2 regions of the Brachybacterium sp. SW0106-09 genome follow, and region 1 is predicted to be linked to the other one. Evidence: predicted binding sites of a transcription regulator. Region 1 holds the regulator's gene; the other holds the start of a gene.

Evidence for each region. The regulator LexA, encoded in region 1, represses DNA repair genes until DNA is damaged. The targets are predictions, from matches to a motif close to TCGAACANNTGTTCGA.
Region 2: Y09_RS07090 (HNH endonuclease signature motif containing protein) is a predicted target of LexA. The motif match lies at 3,876-3,891, and genes of this name have one in related genera.

The regions. Positions count from the first base shown of each region.
Region 1 is NZ_BCAK01000004.1:127,268-137,712, forward strand. Features, by position in the region: gene Y09_RS03305 (ATP-binding domain-containing protein) at 1-1,976, shown strand, start outside; gene nrdR (transcriptional regulator NrdR) at 2,163-2,651, opposite strand; gene Y09_RS03315 (LysM peptidoglycan-binding domain-containing protein) at 2,680-3,075, opposite strand; gene lexA (transcriptional repressor LexA) at 3,246-3,941, shown strand; gene Y09_RS03325 (ATP-dependent DNA helicase) at 3,981-6,005, opposite strand; gene hflX (GTPase HflX) at 6,102-7,661, opposite strand; gene Y09_RS03335 (class I SAM-dependent methyltransferase) at 7,858-8,472, shown strand; gene dapF (diaminopimelate epimerase) at 8,563-9,417, opposite strand; gene miaA (tRNA (adenosine(37)-N6)-dimethylallyltransferase MiaA) at 9,427-10,410, opposite strand.
Region 2 is NZ_BCAK01000013.1:15,261-25,705, forward strand. Features, by position in the region: gene Y09_RS07070 (serine hydrolase) at 1-284, shown strand, start outside; gene Y09_RS07075 (MmcQ/YjbR family DNA-binding protein) at 310-708, opposite strand; gene Y09_RS07080 (hypothetical protein) at 796-996, shown strand; gene Y09_RS07085 (nucleoside hydrolase) at 1,147-2,106, shown strand; gene Y09_RS07090 (HNH endonuclease signature motif containing protein) at 2,126-3,865, opposite strand; gene Y09_RS07095 (MaoC/PaaZ C-terminal domain-containing protein) at 4,279-5,376, opposite strand; gene Y09_RS07100 (3-oxoacyl-ACP reductase) at 5,373-6,725, opposite strand; gene Y09_RS07105 (acetyl-CoA C-acetyltransferase) at 6,752-8,074, opposite strand; gene Y09_RS07110 (TetR/AcrR family transcriptional regulator) at 8,160-8,780, shown strand; gene Y09_RS07115 (acyl-CoA dehydrogenase) at 8,777-10,445, shown strand, end outside.

The sequences.
Region 1 (10,445 bases):
ACATCGGACGTATCGGCCTGTTCACCCCCGAGCGCGAACAGCTGCTGGTGGACTGGCGCGCCCCGGCCGCCGCCGCCTTCTACCGCGCGACCAGCACCGAGCGCCTCGACGTGCGCCTGCGCCGGCACCTGATCAGCCGCGGCCGCACCGTCGTCGGTCTCGAGGACGACGTGCTGGACCAGAGCGTGCTCGAGGACGGGGACCACGACGTGGTACTCCAGGGCGAGGGGGCGCTGCTCGCCGCCGTCTCCGGCACGCGCACCGGCCGGATGGGCGACATCGTCGCGACCATCCAGGCCGAGCAGGACCGGATCATCCGCTCCGAGAACCGCGGCGTGCTCGTGGTCCAGGGCGGACCGGGCACCGGCAAGACCGCCGTGGCCCTGCACCGCGCCGCCTACCTCCTGTACACCCACCGCCGACGGCTCGAGCACACGGGCGTGCTGATCATGGCGCCCACTCCCGGGTTCCTGCGCTACATCGAACGCGTCCTGCCCAGCCTCGGCGAGTCCGGCGTGGTGATGATGACGCCGGGGGAGATGTTCCCCGGGGTCGAGACGTTCTCCCACGACGCCGACGACGTGGCGCGCGTCAAGGGCGATGCCGCGATGGCGGAGCTGCTCTCCCGCGCGGTCAAGCAGCGACAGGCGGTCCCCGAGAAGGACGTGAGGCTGCGGATCGACGGCACGCCGCTCGTGCTCACCCGGGACATGCTCCGCACCGCCCGGCGCGAGGCCCGCGCCACGCACAAGCCCCACAACGCGGCCCGCGCCGTGTTCGTCCGCGCGGCGATGGACCGCCTGGTCGAGGCGTACGAGCGCGCGCTCGTCGCGCAGGGCTCCACGATCGTGCCGGAGGACCGACCGGACCTGCTCTCCGACCTCCGCCACGACCCCGAGGTGAAGCGGCAGCTGAACCTGGCCTGGCTCCCCTACACCCCACAGGGCTTCCTGCGGATCCTGTTCGCACGTCCCGACCGCCTGCGGGCAGCGGCGCCCCGCTCCCTCGCCGGTCGGGTCGACCTGCTGGTGCGCCCCAAGGACTCCCCCTGGACGGTCGAGGACGTGCCGCTGCTGGACGAGGTGGCAGAGCTCCTCGGCGAGGACGCCGCCCCGGCCGAGGCGAAGGCCAGGGACGACGCCGAGCGACGCCGAGCGGACGTGGAGTACGCCCGCAAGGTCATCGAGAACATCGACACCTCCGGCATCGTCCGGGCGGAGGACCTCGCCGATCAGGTCGGGCAGATCCGCGACGGCCGCACCCTCGCCGAGCGCGCCTCCTCCGAGCGCTCCTGGACCTACGGCCACGTCGTGGTCGACGAGGCGCAGGAGCACTCCCCGATGAGCTGGCGGGCGCTCATGCGCCGCGCCCCCACCAAGTCCTTCACCGTGGTGGGCGACGTCGCGCAGACCTCCTCCGCCGGCGGCACCGATTCCTGGACCGCGGCGCTGTCCCCCTACATCCAGGACCGGCTCCAGGTGGAGCACCTGACCGTCAACTACCGCACCCCGCGCCGGATCATGGACCGCGCGGTCGCGATGGCCCAGGCCCACTCACTGCCGGTCACCGAGGTCAGCTCGGTCCGGGACGGCGAGGAGGACCCGCTGCTCGAGCAGGTCTCCCCCGCCGAGCTCACCGCGCGCAGCGCCGAGGCGGTGCGCCGCGTGCACGATCGCCTCCCGGGACGGATCGCCGTCATCGCCGCGGCCGAGCGCCTCCGCGATCTCGCCGCCGCGATCGACACCCTCGAGTCCGTGCCGTCGGTCGGCATCGGCTCGGCGGGCGTCGACGACGAGGTCGCCGTGATGACGGCGCAGGACGCGAAGGGCCTGGAGTTCGACATCGTGGTGATCGTGGAGCCGGCGGAGCTGATCGACGCGCACGGCGCGGGCGACCTCTACGTCGCGATGTCGCGCTCCACGCAGCATCTCGGAGTGGTCCACTCCCGGGAGCTCCCGGCCGGCATGGCGGGCTGAACCCTCCGCCGACGCCCCGGGACCTCAGGGTCCCGGGACGGCGATCGGCGGCCGTGGCTTCCCCTCCACGACCGCCGATCTGGTGTGCACCTCGTCGGTGCACGAGGAATATCTTAAGCACAGTCCGACCCCCTCCTGCACCATGTCCAGGAATCTCTCCGGATCCGTGCAGACGGCGGGCGGCGCTCAGCCCGTCGCGCCGCCCCCGGAGGTCGCCCCCTGCACCTGGGAGCCCTCGGCGCGCAGCCGCGCGATCGCGGCCTCGAAGTCGTCGAGGGAGTCGAAGTCCTGGTAGACGCTCGCGAAGCGCAGGTAGGCCACGAGGTCCAGTTCCTGGAGCGGCTGCAGGATCGACAGGCCCACCTGAGGGGCGTCGATCTCCGCCTGCCCGCTGAGCCGGATGGTCTCCTCCACCCGCTGGGCGAGCAGGGCGAGCTGGTCGTCGCTGACCGGACGGCCCTGGCAGGCCTTGCGGACGCCGGAGATGACCTTCGCCCGGCTGAAAGGCTCGCTCACCCCGGACCGCTTGAGGACCGACAGCGAGGCGGTCTCCGAGGTGGAGAAGCGTCGCGAGCAGCTTGGGCACTGGCGGCGGCGCCGGATCGTCGCGCCGTCGTCGGACGTGCGCGAGTCGACGACGCGCGAATCGGGGTGGCGGCAGAACGGACAGTGCATCCGCTCAGGGTACCGGCACGACCCCCGCTCAGCGCGAGGCATCCTCCAGCACGGGCAGCTCGAGCTGCTGACCGGCGGTGATCCGGCCCGTGGGCAGATGGTTGAGGCTGCGGACCTCGTCGACGAACTCGGCCTCGTCCATCCCCTCGGGGGCGTGCTCGGCGGCGTAGTCCCAGAGGGTGTCGCCCGCCTCGACCGTGATCACGGCGGGCTGGGCGGACTCGGTGCCGGCGAGGGCGGCGGGGAGGTCGAGCGCGAGGAGGGCGATCGCGGCGACCGCGAGGCCGAGCAGGAAGGCGACGCCCGTGAGGAGGCGCCGGCCGCGGCGGGTCGGCTCGAGTCGAACACGCGGTCGAGCGACGGCCTCGCAGGCCTGCTCGTCCTGCCGCGGGAAGGGAAGGACCGTGGCGGTATGGGTACGCATCTCCGAACTCCTGTTCGATCGAATCTCTGTGCGACTGTAGCCCGCGGCGCTCGCGACACGCAAGAGGAACATCGAACACATGTTTGGCATCCGCCGCGCGCCGCCCTACGCTGGGCCACGAGGACAACGGAACCCGATGGGTCCGACAGACGACGCCAGGAGGCCGCACGATGACGCCGAGCACCCCCAAGCCGACCCGGGCCCGCGGCGAGGGGCCGGCCGACGAGCGCACGGCCGGCCTGACGCGCCGCCAGCGCCTCGTGCTGGAGACGATCAACGAGGCCGTCGCCGCGCGCGGCTACCCGCCGTCGATGCGCGAGATCGGCGATGCCGTGGGCCTGACCTCCTCGTCCTCCGTCGCCCACCAGCTGCAGACCCTCGAGCGCAAGGGCTTCCTGCGCCGCGACCCCAAGCGTCCGCGCGCGATGGAGGTCGTGATGCCGGAGGTCGACGACGCCCCCGCCCCGCCCGTCGAGATCGAGCCCGGCGGCAGCTCGGTGAACGTCCCGCTGGTGGGACGGATCGCCGCCGGCATCCCGATCACCGCCGAGGAGCAGGTGGAGGACGTCTTCACCCTTCCCGAGCGCCTGGTCGGCGGCGGGGACCTCTTCCTGCTGCAGGTGGTCGGCGACTCGATGATCGATGCCGCGATCTGCGACGGGGACTGGGTGGTGGTCCGCTCGCAGAGCACCGCGGAGAAGGGCGAGATCGTCGCGGCGATGATCGACGGCGAGGCGACGGTGAAGACCTTCGTGCAGCGCGACGACCACGTGTGGCTGATGCCTCACAACCCGGCCTTCGCCCCGATCCTCGGCGACCACGCCGAGATCCTCGGCAAGGTCGTCGCGGTGCTGCGCTCCGTCTGAGCCCCCGGGCTCGCGAGCCTCAGGAGCCCGCGGCGTGCCTCAGGAATCCGCGGCGAGCCTCCGGAGCGCGCCGAGGGCGACCTCGGGGTCGGCCGTCGGCCACAGCGGCGGCATCGACTCGCGCAGGAACGAGCCGTACCGCGCGGTCGACAGCCGCGGATCGAGCACGGCGACCATCCCGCGATCCGTCTCGCGCCGGATCAGCCGCCCCGCCCCCTGGGCCAGCAGCAGCGCGGCGTGCTGGCCGGCGACGGCCATGAAGCCGTTGCCGCCGTGCTGGGCGATCCGCTCCTGCCGGGCCGACATCAGCGGGTCGTCCGGGCGGGGGAACGGGATCCGGTCGATGGTGACCAGGCGCAGCGAGCGGCCGGAGACGTCCACGCCCTGCCACAGCGTGAGCGTGCCGAACAGGCTCGCGTCCTCGTCCTCCCGGAAGGTGCGCACGAGGTTCGCCATGGAGTCCTCGCCCTGCACCGCGACGGTCAGGTCCAGCCGTGCACGGACGTGCTCGGCGGCGATCTCCGCGCCGCGGCGCGAGGAGAACAGGCACAGCGCTCCCCCGCGCGAGGCCTCCACCAGCTCGGTGAGGTGGTCCAGCATCGCCGGGGAGGGGCCGTCGCGGCCCGGCTGCGGGAGGTGGCGGGCGGTGTAGAGGATGCCCTGGCGGCGGTAGTCGAAGGGGCTGCCCACGTCGATGCCCGCCCAGGCCCCGGAGTCCTCGGCGGCGGGGACCTCGGCCTCGGCGACCCGTCCGCGGCGGGCGAGGCCCACCTCCCCGGCGGCCGGCTCGAAGCGGCCGCCGAGGGCGAGCGTCGCGGAGGTCAGCACCGCGGTGCGGTCCTCGAGGATCGCACCGCGCATCGCCGCGGCCACGCTCAGCGGCGCGACCTGCAGCGAGGCCCGACCGGTCGCCTGCCCGCGGGAGACGGAGACGACGTCGTCCTCGCCCGGGTCGCTCAGGCGCTCGCACACGTCGATGATCTCCTGCAGGTTCGCCCGCACCGTCTTGCGCGCCCCGGCGGAGGAGTCGTCGCCGGCGTCCTTCGCGTCCGAGTGGGCGGTGCGCGCCTCGACGCGGACGTGGCCGACGGCATCGGCGAGCTGATCGGGCAGGTCTCCGAGCACGCGCCCGTCGGGGGCGAGCTCGAGCGCGGCGCGCAGCTCCTCCCCCGCATCGTCCAGCGCGGTCGCCGCGACGCCGAGGCCGCGCAGGTCCCGCACCGCGCCGCGCAGCATGCCGGGGTTGAGGACCTCGGTGACGGCGCTGGTGACCCGGGCGGTGAGGTCGTGGGCCTCGTCGAAGACGACGACGTCGTGCTCGGGGATGATGCCGTGGCGGTCGAAGGAGTCGATCGCGAGCAGCGCATGGTTCGTCACGACCACGTCCACCTCGCGCGCGACCTCGCGGCTGCGCTCGGCGAAGCAGTCCTGGATCATCGGGCAGGAGGTGCCGATGCACTGGTTCCCGGTGACGGACACCTGACGCCAGGCACGGTCCGAGACGGCGTCCTCGAGCGAGTCCCGGTCCCCGGTGTCGGTCTCCTCCGCCCATTCCCGCAGGCGCTTGACCTGGGTGCCGAGCTTCTCGCCGCCGGTGCGGGAGGGGTCCGAGGACGCCTCGGAGAACAGGGCGCCGGGCTCGATGTCGACCGGGTAGCCGCCGGCGATCTTGTGCTTGCACAGATAGTTCGCGCGCCCCTTGAGCAGCGCGAAGGTGGGGGTGCGCGGCAGGTGCGGGGCGAGCGCCTCGACGAGTCGCGGCAGGTCCTTGCGCACGATCTGGGTCTGCAGCGCGATCGTCGCCGTGGAGATGACCACGGGGCGCCCGGTGACGAGCGCGTGCCGCATCGCGGGCACCAGATAGCCCAGCGATTTGCCGGTGCCGGTGCCCGCCTGGACCAGGAGGTGCCGGCCGCCGGACATCGCCAGGTCGACCGCCTCCGCCATCGTCTGCTGGCCGGGGCGGGGCGAGCCCCCGACGGCGGAGACCGCGGCATCCATCAGGTCCGACAGCGGGACGTCGGCCGCCGCCGGGGCGACGGGATGCTCGGGTGCGGAGGTCATCGGATCAGCGTATCCGCGCGGGCACCGGGACCCGCCGAGGCGCACCCCGGTGTGCCCGATCTCCCGCCGCTGCGGGACCCCCGCGGCACCGCGGCCTCAGGACGAGGTGCGCATCTCCGCGGCGAGGGTCTCGTCCACGAGCGCGTGCACGCGGGTGCCCTCCATGAGGTGCTCCTCGGCGAGGACCTCCCCGGTGGTGTGGGCTCGCGAGACGAGGTCGCCGCGGGAGTACGGCACGACCACGTCGACCTCGACCGCGGGGCGGGGCAGGCGCTCGGCGATCAGCTCGCGCAGCTCCTCGATCCCCTCCACCGTGCGGGCGGAGACCACGGCGCTGACCTCGACCTGGCTGCGCAGGCGCGCGATGGTCTCGGGCGCGGCGAGATCGGCCTTGTTCAGCACGACGATCTCGGGGACGTCGAAGCCCTCGATCTCGCCGAGCACGGTGCGGACCGCGGTGACCTGCCCCTCGGGGTCGGGATGGGAGGCGTCCACGACGTGCAGGAGCAGGTCCGAGTCGCCCACCTCCTCGAGCGTCGAGCGGAACGCCTCGACCAGCTGCGTGGGCAGGTGGCGCACGAAGCCGACGGTGTCGGCGAAGGTGAACTCGCGCCCGTCCGGGGTGGTGGCGCGGCGGACGGTCGGGTCCAGGGTCGCGAACAGCGCGTTCTCGACCAGCACCCCGGCGCCGGTGAGCCGGTTCAGCAGGGAGGACTTCCCGGCGTTGGTGTAGCCGGCGATCGCGACGGCCGGCACCTGGTGGCGGCGACGGTCGGCGCGCTGCGCCTCGCGTCCGGGGGCCATGAGCCGGATCTCGCGGCGCAGCTTCGCCATCCGGTCACGGATGCGACGGCGGTCCAGCTCGATCTTCGTCTCGCCCGGGCCGCGAGAGCCCATACCGGCCCCGGCGCCGCCCACCTGGCCGCCGGCCTGACGGGACATGGACTCGCCCCAGCCGCGCAGACGCGGCAGGAGGTACTCGAGCTGGGCGAGCTCGACCTGGGCCTTGCCCTCCCTGGACTTCGCGTGCTGGGCGAAGATGTCCAGGATCAGGGCGGTGCGGTCGATGACCTTGACCTTGACGATGTCCTCAAGGGCGCGGCGCTGGCCTGGAGCGAGCTCGCCGTCGGCGATCACGGTGTCCGCCCCGGACTCGGCGACGATGTCAGCGAGCTCGGCGGCCTTGCCCTTGCCCAGGAAGGTCGCGGGGTCGGGGTGGGCACGGCGCTGGAGGATCCCGTCGAGCACCTCGGAGCCGGCGGTCTCGGCGAGCGCGGCGAGCTCGCGCAGGCTCGTCTCGGCCTCGTCGGCGTTGCCGCTGGTGTACAGGCCCGCGAGGACCACGCGCTCCAGGCGCAGCTGGCGGTACTCGACCTCGGAGACGTCCTCGAGCTCGGTGGAGAGCCCGGCGACGCGGCGCAGCGCCTGGCGGTCGGCGAGGTCGTACTGCTCGCCGTCGGCCTCCGAGGAGAAGGTGGTGGCCTGGACGGAGGCGTCGCCGCGGGAGAGGATCCGCTCGGTGAGCGGGTCGCGACGGGGGCCGACGGGTGCGGGGTCCTCCGCTGCGGGCGAGTGCTCGACGGCCCCGGTCCTTCCCGTGCTGGTCCCGTCGACGTCGAGGTCGGAATCGGGTTCGGGATGGAAGGCGATGGGCACGATCGGGGCACTCCTCTGGGTCGGGTGAAGGGGTCGTCCCAGAATCCCACGTCCCGTCGGCCGGGTCGAGGGATTTTGCGCTGGGCGGAGCCGGATCACGGTCGGATCACGCCCCTGTGCTCAGGGACGCCCAGTATCAGGGCACGAGCCGCGCCGTGCGTCGCCGTGAAGGGCCGGGGCTCCGTATCCTGCGGGGGTGGACGAGCACTACTTCACCGCGAACCCCTCCGCCCCGGACCGTCGATTCCCGCTCCCCGTGCGTCTGGCGGGGAGGGACCTGGAGCTCGTCTCCTCCTCCGCCGTGTTCAGCGGGCACGGGCTCGACAAGGCGACGGCGGTGCTGCTGGACCGGCTCGACGAGGTCGCGGAGCCCCCGGAGGGCGGGACGCTCGTGGACCTCGGCTGCGGCTGGGGGCCGATCGCCCTGACGGCGGCGCTGCTGCATCCCGGGGTCGAGGTGTGGGCGGTGGACGTCAGCGAGCGCGCCCGCGAGCTCACCGCCGAGAACGCGCGCCGCGCGGGCGTGGAGAACCTGCGGGTTCTCGCGCCGGAGGAGATCCCCGGGGATCTCGCCGTGGACACCCTGTGGTCGAACCCGCCGATCCGCATCGGGAAGCCGGCGCTGCACGAGCTCCTGCGCGAGTGGACGGCGCGTCTGCAGCCGACGGGCACCGCCGCGCTGGTGGTGGGGAAGAACCTCGGCGCCGACCCGCTCGCGCGCTGGCTCGGCGAGCTGCTGCCCGCGCGGGAGGTCGGCAAGGCGGCGAGCGCGAAGGGCTTCCGGGTGCTGGAGATCGCTCCCGAGAGCTGACGGGGCGGCGGCAGCGCACCCGCTCCGCCGTCGCGCTCCGGCGACCAGAGCTCAGCCGCTCAGACGGCCGGTCCGCCGGCGCTCAGCCGCTCAGGCGCTCAGCAGGGTCGTCCCGTCGGCGACCAGCTGGGCGGGGCCGCTGAGCGTGACCTCCCCCTCCTCGGTCCAGCCCACCTCGAGCCGCCCTCCGGGCACGTCCACCGTCCACGGCGTGCGGGATTCGTCCCCGGCGCGCAGCGCCGCGGCGACCGCGACGGCGGCGACGCCGGTGCCGCAGGAGCGGGTCTCCCCCACCCCGCGCTCGTGGACGCGCATCGCGACGTGGTGCGGACCGCGCTCGCTGACCAGCTCGATGTTCGCCCCCTCCGCGGGCTCCGGGTCCAGGGCGGGTCGGCGTGAGAGGTCGAGGCCGTCGAGGTCCACGTCCGCGGGCAGGAAGGCGACCGCGTGGGGGTTGCCCATGTCGACGTCGGTCGCGTCCAGGCGCAGCCCGGCGATCTCGACCGCGCGCGCCTCCGGGAGCGTGCGGGAAGCGCCCATGCCGACGCGCACCTGCCAGGGCGCCCCGGGGCCCGTCGGCCGCTCGAGGATCTCGACGGCGCGCACGCCGGCGCGGGTGAGGATCGCGAAGCGGTCCTCGCGCACGTGCCCGGCGCGCTGGAGGTGCGCGGCCAGGACACGGACCCCGTTGCCGCACATCTCCGCGATCGAGCCGTCGGCGTTGCGGTAGTCCATGAACCATTCGGGGGCGTCGGCAGGGGCGTCGATCCCGGCGGCGCGGGAGCGGACGGCGCGGATCACGCCGTCGCCGCCGATCCCGGCACGACGGTCGGCGAGCGCGGCGACGCGGGCGGCGTCCAGCTCGAGCCGGCCGTCGGGGTCGTCGAGGATCACGAAGTCGTTCTCGGTGCCGTGGCCCTTGGTGAAGTCGAGGGGTGCGCTCATGGCGGAAGCCTACGGCCGGGCGTCGCCGGCCGCTGTGTCCTGCGCCTCGAGGACGGCGAGCGCCCGCGTGAGGAGGGGGGCGCCGTCCGCGTGCTCGTCCGCGTCGAGCCAGTGCACCCGCGCATCGCGGCGGAACCAGGTGTCCTGCTTGCGGACCAGTCGGCGGGTGCCGGTGACGGTGTCCTGGATCGCCTGGGCGCACTCGAGGGTGCCGTCGAGCACGGCCAGTCCCTGCTCGTAGCCGATCGCCCGGCGTGCGGTGAGTCCGCGGTCCAGTCCCTTCTCCCGCAGCGCGCGGATCTCCTCGAGCAGGCCGGCCTCGACCATGAGGTCCACGCGCGCGGCGATCCGCTCGTGGAGCAGGGCGCGGTCGCGGCGCAGCCCGATCTGCACGGTGGAGGCGTCGGCGTACAGGGGGCGGGGCAGGAAGGCGGTGAAGGGTCGCCCGGTGAGGGCGCCGACCTCGAGGGCGCGCACGATCCGGCGCGCGTCGCGGGGGCCGATGATCCCGGCGGCCTCGGGGTCGCTCGCGGCGAGCTCGCGGTGCAGCACCTCCGTCCCCTCTTGCGCGATGCGCTGCTCGAGGCGCTCGCGCAGGGCGGCGTCGGTGGGCGGGAACTCGATGTCGTCGAGCACGGCGCGCACGTACAGCCCGGAGCCGCCGACCAGGATCGGGGTCCTGCCCCGGGACCGGATCGCGGCGATGGCCTCGCGCGCGTCGCGCTGATAGGCGGAGACGCTGGCCTCCTCGGTGACCTCGAGGACGTCCAGCAGGTGATGGGGCACCCCGGCGCGCTCCTCGGGGGTGACCTTCGCGGTGCCGATGTCCATGCCGCGGTACAGCTGGAGGGCGTCGGCGTTGATCACCTCGCCGTCGAGCTGCCGGGCCAGGGCGATCGCGAGGTCCGACTTCCCCGTCGCGGTCGCGCCCACCACGGCGATCAGCGGAGTGTCCGCCGAGGCGGGGGCGGGGTCCTGCGCGCTGTGCTCCACAGCCCGCACTGTAGTCGTGTGGGAGGTGTCACCGG
Region 2 (10,445 bases), on a different contig from region 1:
CGGAGCACCTCGCGATGATGACGACCGACCAGGTGCCCGCCGAGGTCAAGCGGCCCGACTCGTTCTATCCCGGCTTCTGGGACGGGACGGGCTGGGGCTTCGGGGTCAGCGTCGTCACCGGAGGGGAGCATCGCGGCCGCTGGGGCTGGTCCGGCGGGTGCGGCACGGACTTCTTCGTCGACGCCGACGGGACGATCGGGCTGCTGCTCGCGCAGGTCGAGATCGGCGAGCACCTCATGCCGCTGCTCGAGGCGTTCCAGGAGCTGCCGACGCCGCCGAGCTGAGTCGGCCGCGGGCCCTGCCTCCAGCTCAGCCCTCCCGCGCCTCCAGCTCGGCGATCAGCCGCGCCGGGGCGACGGTGCGGTAGGACTCCTCGATCAGCTCGGCAAGCTCGACGAGGTCGGTCGCCTCGTCCAGGTCGATGCCGAGCCAGCCCGACGGGCCGAGATAGGCGGGCACGTAGCTGCGGGGCTCCTCGGCGAGCGCGGCCCGTTCCCGGGGCGGGAGGTGCAGCATCACGGACTGCTCATGAGGAACCCACTCCCCGTCGACCTTGAGGGATCCGCCGTAGTAGCAGTGCACCTTCACGGTGTGGAAGGCGGGCCGGCCATGGCTGATCTTCTCCTTCGCCCCGGGCAGGGCGAGCGCGATCTCCCGGACGCGCTCGAGCCACGGATCGTCGTCGTCGAACATCTGCGGATGCGCCATGAAGAGATCCTCCGCTCTCCTGCGGCCCGAGGGAAGGGATTCCGGAAGCGGCCTCTGTCGCGCCGGGGAGCATGGTGGGATGGGCGCATGGACACCGCCCCCTTCGTCGTCCTCCTGCTCGTGGCGCTGATCGACCTCGTCCTCGCGGCCTGGTTCATCGGCCAGGGCCTGCGTGCCGGGGCGAACTCCGCCGAGGGCCGGCCCCGACTGCTGGCGGGGAGCATGCTGATCCCGGGCGCGCTCCTCATCGCCGTCCTCGCGTTCGTCCTGTTCGGGCCGATGGGCTGACGTATTCCAGCGCCTCGAGAGCCCGCCGCTCTCCGCTTGTCGCACGATACGAGCGTCACCGGTCCGAGCCCGCGCTGGCGGGAGGCGCCGGCCGTCTCGCCACAGTCGGCGGCCGGACCACGAGCATCCGCGCCTCCGTAGGCTGACCCCATGGCACTCCCCCTCCTGGTCGACTGCGACACCGGCATCGACGACGCGATCGCCCTGACCTATCTCGCCTGCCGGGACGACGCGGAGGTCGCCGGGATCGTCTCGACCGGCGGGAACGTCCCGGCCGCGACCGTGCACCGCAACAACCTCGCGCTCTCGGAGCTGCTGGGCGTGGACGCGCCGGTCGCCCTCGGCGCGGACCGTCCGCTGGTCGAGCCGCCGATGTTCGCCGAGGACACCCACGGAGCGGGCGGGCTCGGCCACGCCGTGCTGCCCGAGGCCACCCGCGCGGAGGATCCCCGCTCGGGGGCGCAGCTGTGGGTGGACCTGGCGCGGGAGCGGCCCGGGGAGCTCGTCGGCCTGGTGCTCGGACCGCACACGAATCTCGCTCTGGCGCTGGAGATCGAGCCGGAGCTGCCGCGGCTGCTGCGCCGGCTGCACGTGATGGGCGGTGCGATCAACCATCGCGGCAACACCGGTGCGACCAGCGAGTGGAACATCGCGGTGGACCCGGAGGCGGCGCAGCGTGTGGTCGCCGCCTTCGCCTCGGCGCCGCAGCTGCCGGTGCTGGGCGCGCTGCAGGCGACCGAGCAGATCGTCTTCACCGGTGCGGAGCTCGAGCGGCTCGAGGCCCTCGCCGCGCGCTCAGCGCATCCGGTCGCGCGGATCCTCGCCGAAGCGGTGCGCTTCTACTTCGAGTTCCACCAGGCCGACGGCTTCGGCTGGACCGCGCACGTACACGATCCGCTGGTCACCGCGCACGCCCTGACCGGGGAGTTCGCGAGCACCCGGCCGCTCCCCGTGGACGTCGAGCTGGCGGGGACGCTGACCCGTGGCCAGACCGTCGGTGACGAGCTGGGGCGGTGGGGTCGAGGGCCGACGGTGGAGCTGCTCGACGAGGTCCGGCCCGCCGAGTTCGTCGAGCACCTGCTGGGAACGCTCGAGGCCGGTCTGGGCTGAGGGTGCCGACGGCTCGGCCTCAGGCCGCGTCCTGCTCGGGTGGCCGTGCGCGTGAACCAGTGGGCGGCAGGACCACGAGGTAGTCCACCCGGGCCGCTCTTCTCCCTGCGGGAGGATGCGGCCGCACTGTGCCCCCTGGTCGCGACGTCGCGGGCTCTGCGTCGGGAGCGGACCCTTCGCCGAGAGGCCGCACGTCCTCGGGGTGCACCTCGGCAGCCTGCACCTCGCCGTCCTCCTCCACTGCACGGAGCTCCGGCAGCGCGAAGAGCCGGTGCACCGGGGTGAGCACGTCATGGTCGGGCTCCGCGGGGCCTCCCTCGCCGACGTCCGGGACAGCCGGTGCCTTTCCCGCTTTCCGCAGCGCCGTGCCGACGGGGTCGAAGTTCACGCCGCGCCGCCTTGCGGTCTGTCCATAGCGGGTCGTCCATTCGACCGTGCGTCGTGTGCCGTCCTCGTCGGTGATCACCCGAGCTGTCGCGCACGCCGCCTCCTTCTGGTTGTCGGCGGCGCAGAGCCCGTTGCCGTTGTCGAGGCTCGTCGGCCCGCCCTGCGACCAGGGGACGATGTGGTCGATCTGCCGAATGCTCGCATCGCAGTGCGGAGCCCGGCAGGTCTGGTGCGCGTAGCGGAGGAGGCGGCCGAGGCCGGCCGGGAACGCCCGTGATCGGGACTCCACTGCGACGAGCTGCCCGTCCTCCGCGTCCTGGAGGAGCTTCCGCAGCGCGAGGACGACCTCGGGATCCGGGTGCTCGAGCGCGCGCAGCATCTCCTCGCGGATGTGCTCGTACGGGACCGCGCCGAGGCCCTCCACGGTCGCGGCGTCGGCATGGCCGGGCGCGAGCAGGGAGCGGTCGGTGATGATCACGCCGATGTCGACCACAGGGAGCTCGCCTCCCTCGCCGCGGCCGAGGACCGTGTCGGCGAGGAGATCGGCCATGATCTGCTGGTGACCGCGCCGGTCGCCGTCGGCCCGCGACCGCTCGGCGGCCACCGACAGCGTCTTGCGGATCCGCGCGGCGTCGAGGCCGGGCAGATGCGCGGTCAGGGTCGCCATGCCGTGCCGTCCGCGGCGCACGGTGACGCTGCGCTCCCGTCGCGCCACGCGGTGACGCGCGGCCGCAACCTCGGGGTCCAGCGCGTGGAGGATCCGCGCGGCCTCGTCGCCCCATTCCCCCGGTCCGCAGTCCTCGAGGTCCGCGAGATGCGCGCCGAGGATCCGGTCCACCTGCTCCCGCTGTTCAGGCGTCGCCGGCCCCATCGCCCGCCCCACCTGGTGACCTGCGGCGGGCATCGCCCGCCCCTGGGCGAGAGCCCCTAGCACGCGCGGCATCGAACGGACCAGCCGCCTGCACGAGGACATGCTCTGCCCCGCGGCCGACGTGGACTTCTTCAGCGCGGCTGCAGCCTCCGCACGCGCGACCCTCTGCGCCTGCCGGGGCGTCTCCCCGCGCTCGAGGCTGTCGTCCGCGACCGCCGCCTCGAGACTGACGAGGGCACGCGCCTCGATCGCCGCCACCGCGCCGGAGAGCTTCCGCAGCTCCGTCAGCAGGGCGATCGTCCGCTGCGCGTCGAGCGCCTCGAGATCGGCCGATCCTCGCTCCCCGAGCCGTGCGAGCGCCGCCTTGGCCTGGATGACGTCGATGCCGTCGACGACGAGCTCCTCGACCCCCGCGGCGAGGCTCGGCGCGCCACCGGGCCGACGGGACTCCCCGTCGGACTCCGGAGGCTCCACGGCCCCACCGTACGAATCGAATGACATGCCTGTATTTTCGCAGGTCTGTTCGATGAACGGAAGAGCTGCGTCATCACTACTGATCAGTAGTCCGGAATTGTGGAAAACCATCCTGTGTGGAGGAGACGTGACGCTCACGCACCTCACAGCCATGGGTCCGGTCGCCGCGATCGGCCGGAGGGAACGGGCGTCGCCGACCCCACATCGTTTCGAACGTCGCCTGACTCCTGTTCGCGCTCTCGACCGATCACCGCTCGAAGAATCAGCAGGAACACCGACAGCGCGAGCGGCGGTGATCGACGGGGGCATCCCGTCGACCACCGCCGCTGCAGACCCCGAGGCCGAGGTCACCGGTCCCCCAGGGGCTCGCCCCCGCCCTGCCCACCGCTCGCGCGATGAGCGGCGCGGACACCGTCGAGACCGCCCCGACCCCGCCCCGTCTACCGCCCGAGCGTCGTCACCTCGACCTCGAAGCAGCGCCGCGGCCCCTTCTCCCCGCGGGCGGGCTTCCAGCCCACGCACCGTGCGGTCCCGACCGACGGATCGTCCTCGAAGGCTACGAGCACGGAGCCGGGCAGCGTGACCGGGGCGTCGAACGTGACGTCCCAGCGCAGCGGCTTCGACAGGTCCACCCTCGCCTCGGTGAAGGCGCGCGAAGCGGTGTACATCCCGTGCGCGATCGCCGAGGGGAAGCCGAAGGCCTTCGCGGTGACGGCGGAGAGGTGGATCGGGTTCACGTCGCCGGAGACCGCGCCGTAGCGCCGTCCGGTGTCCGCACCGAGCACCCAGCGGCCCGTCGGCTGCGGCGGTTCGAAGTCGCGCCTCGACCGCCCGCCGACCGACGTCGCGGCGTCCGCACCCGTCGCCCCGGCGCTCGCGGCCGACGACGCGGCACCCGAGGGCACGGCACCGGAGGACGGGGTACTGGAAGACGCGGCGCTGGAAGACGCGGCGCTGGACGGCGCCGTGCCCGAGGGCTCCGCCGCGGCCGGCTTCCCGCCCTTGACGAGATAGGTGGAGACGTCGGTGGCGATGATCTCGCCGTCCTCGCCGAGGATCGTCGAGACCGCCTCGAAGGTGCGGCCCTTGCGGTGCGGGCGCAGGTCCCGCACCCGGCACTCGACGTCCACGAGATCGCCCACCTTCACGGGCCGGTGCTGGAGCACCTGGTTGCGCAGGTGCACGAGGCCCAGCAGCGGGAAGGGGAAGTCGCGCCGGGCCATGAGCGCGAGCGAGACGGGGAAGGCGAGCACGTGCAGCACGCCGGGGTGGACCAGGTCCGTCGCGGGACCGCCCATCAGGTGGTCGAAGTCGCGGGCGCGCTCGGCGTCGATCCGCACCTTCCTCACCCGGTAGGCGATGCTCGGCAGCGTCTCCGCGCCACCGCCCTTTCCGCCCTTCCCGCGCTTCCCGCCGAGGCGGGAGCGCGGGTCGAGCGCGGCGGCGTAGATCGCGGGGAACGAGGGGACGTCGGAGAGTTCCTTGACCTGCTCCGGCGCGTTCACGGTACGCGCCGCGGCGCCCTGCCCCGCGCTCACTTGCCCACCATGTTCTGGCCGCACACGCGCAGGGTCTCGCCCTGCACGCCGCCCGCCTCGTCGCTCGCGAGGAAGGCGATCGCCTCGGCGACGTCTACGGGCAGGCCGCCCTGCTGCAGCGAGTTCACACGCCGGGCGACCTCGCGGGTCAGCGGCGGCATCTTCGCGGTCATCTCGGTCTCGATGAAGCCGGGCGCGACCGCGTTCGCGGTGCCGCCGAGCGGGGCGAGACGTCCCGAGAGCGCGTCGACGAAGGCCATCACACCCGCCTTGGACGCGGCGTAGTTGGTCTGGCCGCGGTTGCCGGCGATGCCGCTGGTGGAGGCGAGCGAGACGATGCGCGGCTGCGCGCCGAGCACGCCGCCTCCCTCGCCCTGGGCCTCGAGCAGCGCCTCGGTGAGCGCGATCTGGCTTGTGATGTTCACGGCGAGCACCGGGTCCCAGCGGTCCGGGGTCATGTTGGCGAACAGCTTGTCCCGGGTGATGCCGGCGTTGAGCACCAGCACGTCGAGGGTCAGCCCCTTCTCGTGCAGGAACTCGACCACGCGGCGCCCGGCGTCGGCGGAGGTGACGTCGAGCTGGAGCGGGATCGCGCGCAGCTCATTGGCCAGGCGTGCGAGCTCGGTACCCGCGCCGGGGACGTCGAGCACCACGAGCCGTGCTCCGTCGGCCGCGAGGGTGCGGGCGATGGCCGCGCCGATGCCGCGCGCAGCCCCGGTGACCAGCGCCGTGCGCCCGGCGAGCGGGAGCGAGGCGTTCTCGGTCGTGCTGCCCGCCTCGGTGGAGACGGTCAGCAGCTGGCCGGTGATGAAGGCGCTGCGGGCGGAGAGGAAGAAGCGCAGCGCGCCGACGGCGCCGGGGGCGTTGGCCCCGACCCCGTCGGCCAGCAGGATGCCGTTGGCGGTCGCGCCGCCGCGCATCTCGTGCGCGACCGAGCGCAGGAACCCCTCGATACCGCCGCGGGCGGCGTCGCGTGCGGGCTCCTCGCCCGTCGCGGGTCGGGAGATCGTCACCAGGCGCGCGCCCGGTGCGAGGGAGCGCATCGCCCCGGCGAGCGGGAGCAGCAGCGGCCCGAGCTCCGCGGGGGCGGCGAGCTCGTCGGCCACGACGATCACCGAGCCGATCGAGCGCAGGTCCTCGACACGGCGGCGCACGTCGGCGCCGCCCTCGAGGAGTCGGTGGGCGACCGCGTCCGCGCCGGCGGAGGTGCCGAGCACGACGACGGGGCCGAGCACGGGCGCCGGGCGGTCCTCGCGGCGCAGGAGCCGGGAGGGGCGGGGCAGGCCCAGCTGCTTGGCGAGCATGCCGCCGGGGGCGGAGCGGATGAAGCGGGTGTAGGCGTCGGCCATGGGGACCTCCGTGAAGGGTCGGGGTGTCAGTCGGTGACGGACTCGAGCAGCATGACCGCGCCCTGGCCGGCGGCGGCGCAGACCGAGATCAGGCCGCGCTGGACCCGGCCGGTCTCCTTCGCGCGCTCGTGCAGGAGCTTGGCGAGCGTCGCGACGAGGCGGCCGCCGGTCGCGGCGAAGGGGTGCCCGGCGGCGAGGGAGGAGCCGGTGATGTTCAGCCGCGAGCGGTCGATCGCGCCGAGCGGCGCGGAGCGGCCCAGGCGTTCGCGGCAGAACTCCTCGGACTCCCAGGCCTTGAGCGTGGTCAGCACGGTGGAGGCGAAGGCCTCGTGGATCTCGTAGAAGTCGAGGTCCTGCAGGGCCAGGCCGTTCGCGTCCAGCAGCTCGGGGACCGCGTAGGCGGGGGCCATGAGCAGGCCCTCGTCGCCGTGGGCGAAGTCGACGGCGGCGCTGCGCGCGTCGACCACCCGGGCGAGCGGGGTGAGGCCGCGCTCGGCGGCCCACTCGGCGCTGCCCAGCAGCACGGAGGAGGCGCCGTCGGAGAGCGGGGTGGAGTTGCCGGCGGTCATCGTCGGCTCCGCGACCTGCGGGGACCTCACGCCGAAGACGGGCTTGAGGGTACCGAGCTTCTCCAGGGTCGAGTCGGGGCGCAGGTTCTGGTCGCGGGCGAGGCCGCGGTAGCCGGTGACGAGGTCGTCGAGGAAGCCGGCGTCGTAGGCGGCGGCGAGGTTCTTGTGGGAGGCGAGCGCGAGCTCGTCCTGGGCCTCGCGGGTGATGCCCCACTGCGCGGTGGTCAGCGCCTGGTGCTCGCCCATGGACAGGCCCGTGCGGGGCTCGCCGTTGCGGGGCGGGACCGGGGCGAGGTCCGCGGGGCGGATCGCGGAGAGCGCCTTGACGCGCTGCATCGCGGTTCTCGCCGCGAAGGCGCGGTGGAGGATGCGGCGCAGGCGCGGGGTGACCTCGATCGGCGAGTCGGAGGCGGAGTCGACGCCGCACGCGATCGCGGAGTCGATCTGGCCCAGGCGGATCCGGTTGGAGACGTGCAGGACGGTCTCGAGGCTGGTCGCGCAGGCCTTGGACATGTCGACGGCGGGGGTGCGGGGGTCCAGCGGCGTGCCCAGCGCGCTCTCGCGGGTGAGGTTGAGGTCGCCGGCGAGCTTCAGCACGGCGCCGCCGGCGACCTCGCCGAGCTTCTCGCCCTGGAGCGAGTAACGGGCGACGAGGCCCTCGAGCGCGGCGGTGAGCAGGTCCTGGTTGGAGATCCCGGCGTAGGGCCCGCCGGAGCGGGCGAACGGGATCCGGTTGCCGCCGAGGATCAGCGCTTCGCGCGGGGAGTCGGTGGGGGTCACTGTGGGGCACCTCTTCGTGGTCACGGGGACGGATCGTCGGGAAGGACTTTACATAGAACCGTCGGTACTTGATACCCTAGGTTCTGTGAATGCGACGACGCAAGCCCCCGTGGACGGGCGCTCGGCCCGCTGGGCCCAGCACCGAGAGCAGCGACGTGCTGAGCTGCTGGACGTGGCCCGGCACCTGATCCACGAGCGCGGCCCCGACGTGACGATGGAGGACATCGCCGCGGCCTCGGGCACCTCGAAGTCCATCGTCTACCGGTACTTCGAGGACAAGTCCCACCTCCAGCGTGACCTGGGCCGCAGCATCCTCCAGGCGATGCACGACAAGCTGCTCGCGGAGATGCGCGTGCTCGAGGAGCGGATGGGCCGCGAGCCCGCGCCCGAGGAGCGCATCCACGCGATGATCCGCGCCTACGTCGGGACCGCGCAGCGCTCCCCCGGCGTGTACCGCTTCGTCACCCGCCCCAGCGACGGGCTGAACCACTTCCTCGACTCCGTGACCCGCATCATCACGACCTTCCTCCCCGCCGGGACCCCCTCGCCGCAGATCTGGGCGACCGGCGCGGTGGGCTTCGTCGAACGGGCCGTGGACACCTGGATGAACGATCTCGAGGCCCCCGACGGCGCCTCGACCACCCTCACCTCCGATCAGCTCGTGACCCGCCTGGTCACCTGGCTCATGAAGGGACTGCACGCATGACCGCCGAGACCTCCACCACCGCATCCGCCCCCGCGCCCACCGCCGCGAGAGGCACCGACGCCGCCGCGAGCCCCACGCCGACCGGCCCGATCCCGGTCCCCGCCGACGGCAGCCCCCGCCTCGACGTCGAGATGGTCTCCGAGGCGCTGCTGGGCAGCTGGGCCGACGCTCGGCGCGACGCCCGCGAGCGGGCGGCCCGCCCCGAGATGCACCGCCCGATGGACGCGAGCGTCGCCGAGCACCGGGAGCGGGTCTTCGGCCAGCTCCGGACCCTCGCCGAGGAGGAGGTCTCGCTGCCGATGCTCCCCGAGCACCTCGGCGGCCCGAACGACAACGGCGCCAACGTCGCCGCCTTCGAGGAGCTGGTCGTCGCCGACCCGTCCCTCCAGATCAAGGCCGGCGTGCAGTGGGGGCTGTTCACCTCCGCGATCGTGCAGCTGGGCGACGAGGAGCAGCAGAAGGCCTGGGTGCCGGGCGCCATGACCCTCGAGACCCCCGGCGCTTTCGCGATGACCGAGATCGGGCACGGCTCCGACGTGCAGTCCCTCGCGACCACGGCGACCTTCGACCCCGAGGGCGGCGAGGACGGCGAGTGGGTCATCAACACCCCCTTCCGCGCCGCGTGGAAGGACTACCTCGGCAACGCCGCGATCCACGCGAGGGCCGCCACGGTCTTCGCGCGCCTGATCACGAACGGCGTCGACCACGGCGTGCACTGCTTCTACGTGCCGGTGCGCGATGCGCAGGGGAACCTCCTGCCCGGCGTGCAGAGCGAGGACGACGGCGAGAAGGGCGGCCTGAACGGCATCGACAACGGTCGCCTCGCCTTCGACCACGTGCGCGTCCCGCGCCGCAACCTGCTGAACCGCTACGGGGACGTCGCCGCCGACGGCACCTACTCCTCCCCCATCGACTCCCCCGGGCGGCGCTTCTTCACGATGATCGGCACGCTCGTGCAGGGCCGCGTCTCGCTCGACGGCTCCGCGATCCGCGCCTCGCAGCTCGCGCTGCACATCGCGATCACCTACGCCACCCAGCGCCGCCAGTTCACCGCCGCCGACCCGACGCGCGAGACCGTGCTGATGGACTACCAGGCGCATCTGCACCGCCTGCTGCCGAAGCTCGCCGCGACCTACGCGGGCGCCTTCGCGCACGAGCAGCTGCTGCAGGCTTTCGACGATGTGTTCTCCGGCCGCGGCGACACCCCCGAGGGCCGCGAGGACCTCGAGACCTTGGCCGCGACGCTCAAGCCGACCTCAACCTGGCTCGCCCTGGACACCATCCAGGAGTGCCGCGAGGCCTGCGGCGGCTCCGGCTTCATGGCCGAGAACCAGCTCGTCGGGCTCCACCAGGACCTCGACGTGTACGCGACCTTCGAGGGCGACAACACGATCCTGCTGCAGCTGGTCGCCAAGCGGCTGCTGTCGGACTACACCTCCGAGCTGAAGAACGTGGACCGCGCCGGCATCGGCCGGTTCATCGCCCAGCGCGCCGAGGTGCTCGCGAAGCGGCACACCCCCTGGGCCCGCCTCGGCCAGAGCGTGAGCGACCGCGGCAACGCGCGGCGCGCCTTCGACTCGATGCGCAGCGCCGAGTTCCAGGAGGAGATGCTCGCCGACCGCGCCAGGGTCAAGGTCGAGGAGGTCGCCCTCGCCCTGCGCAGCA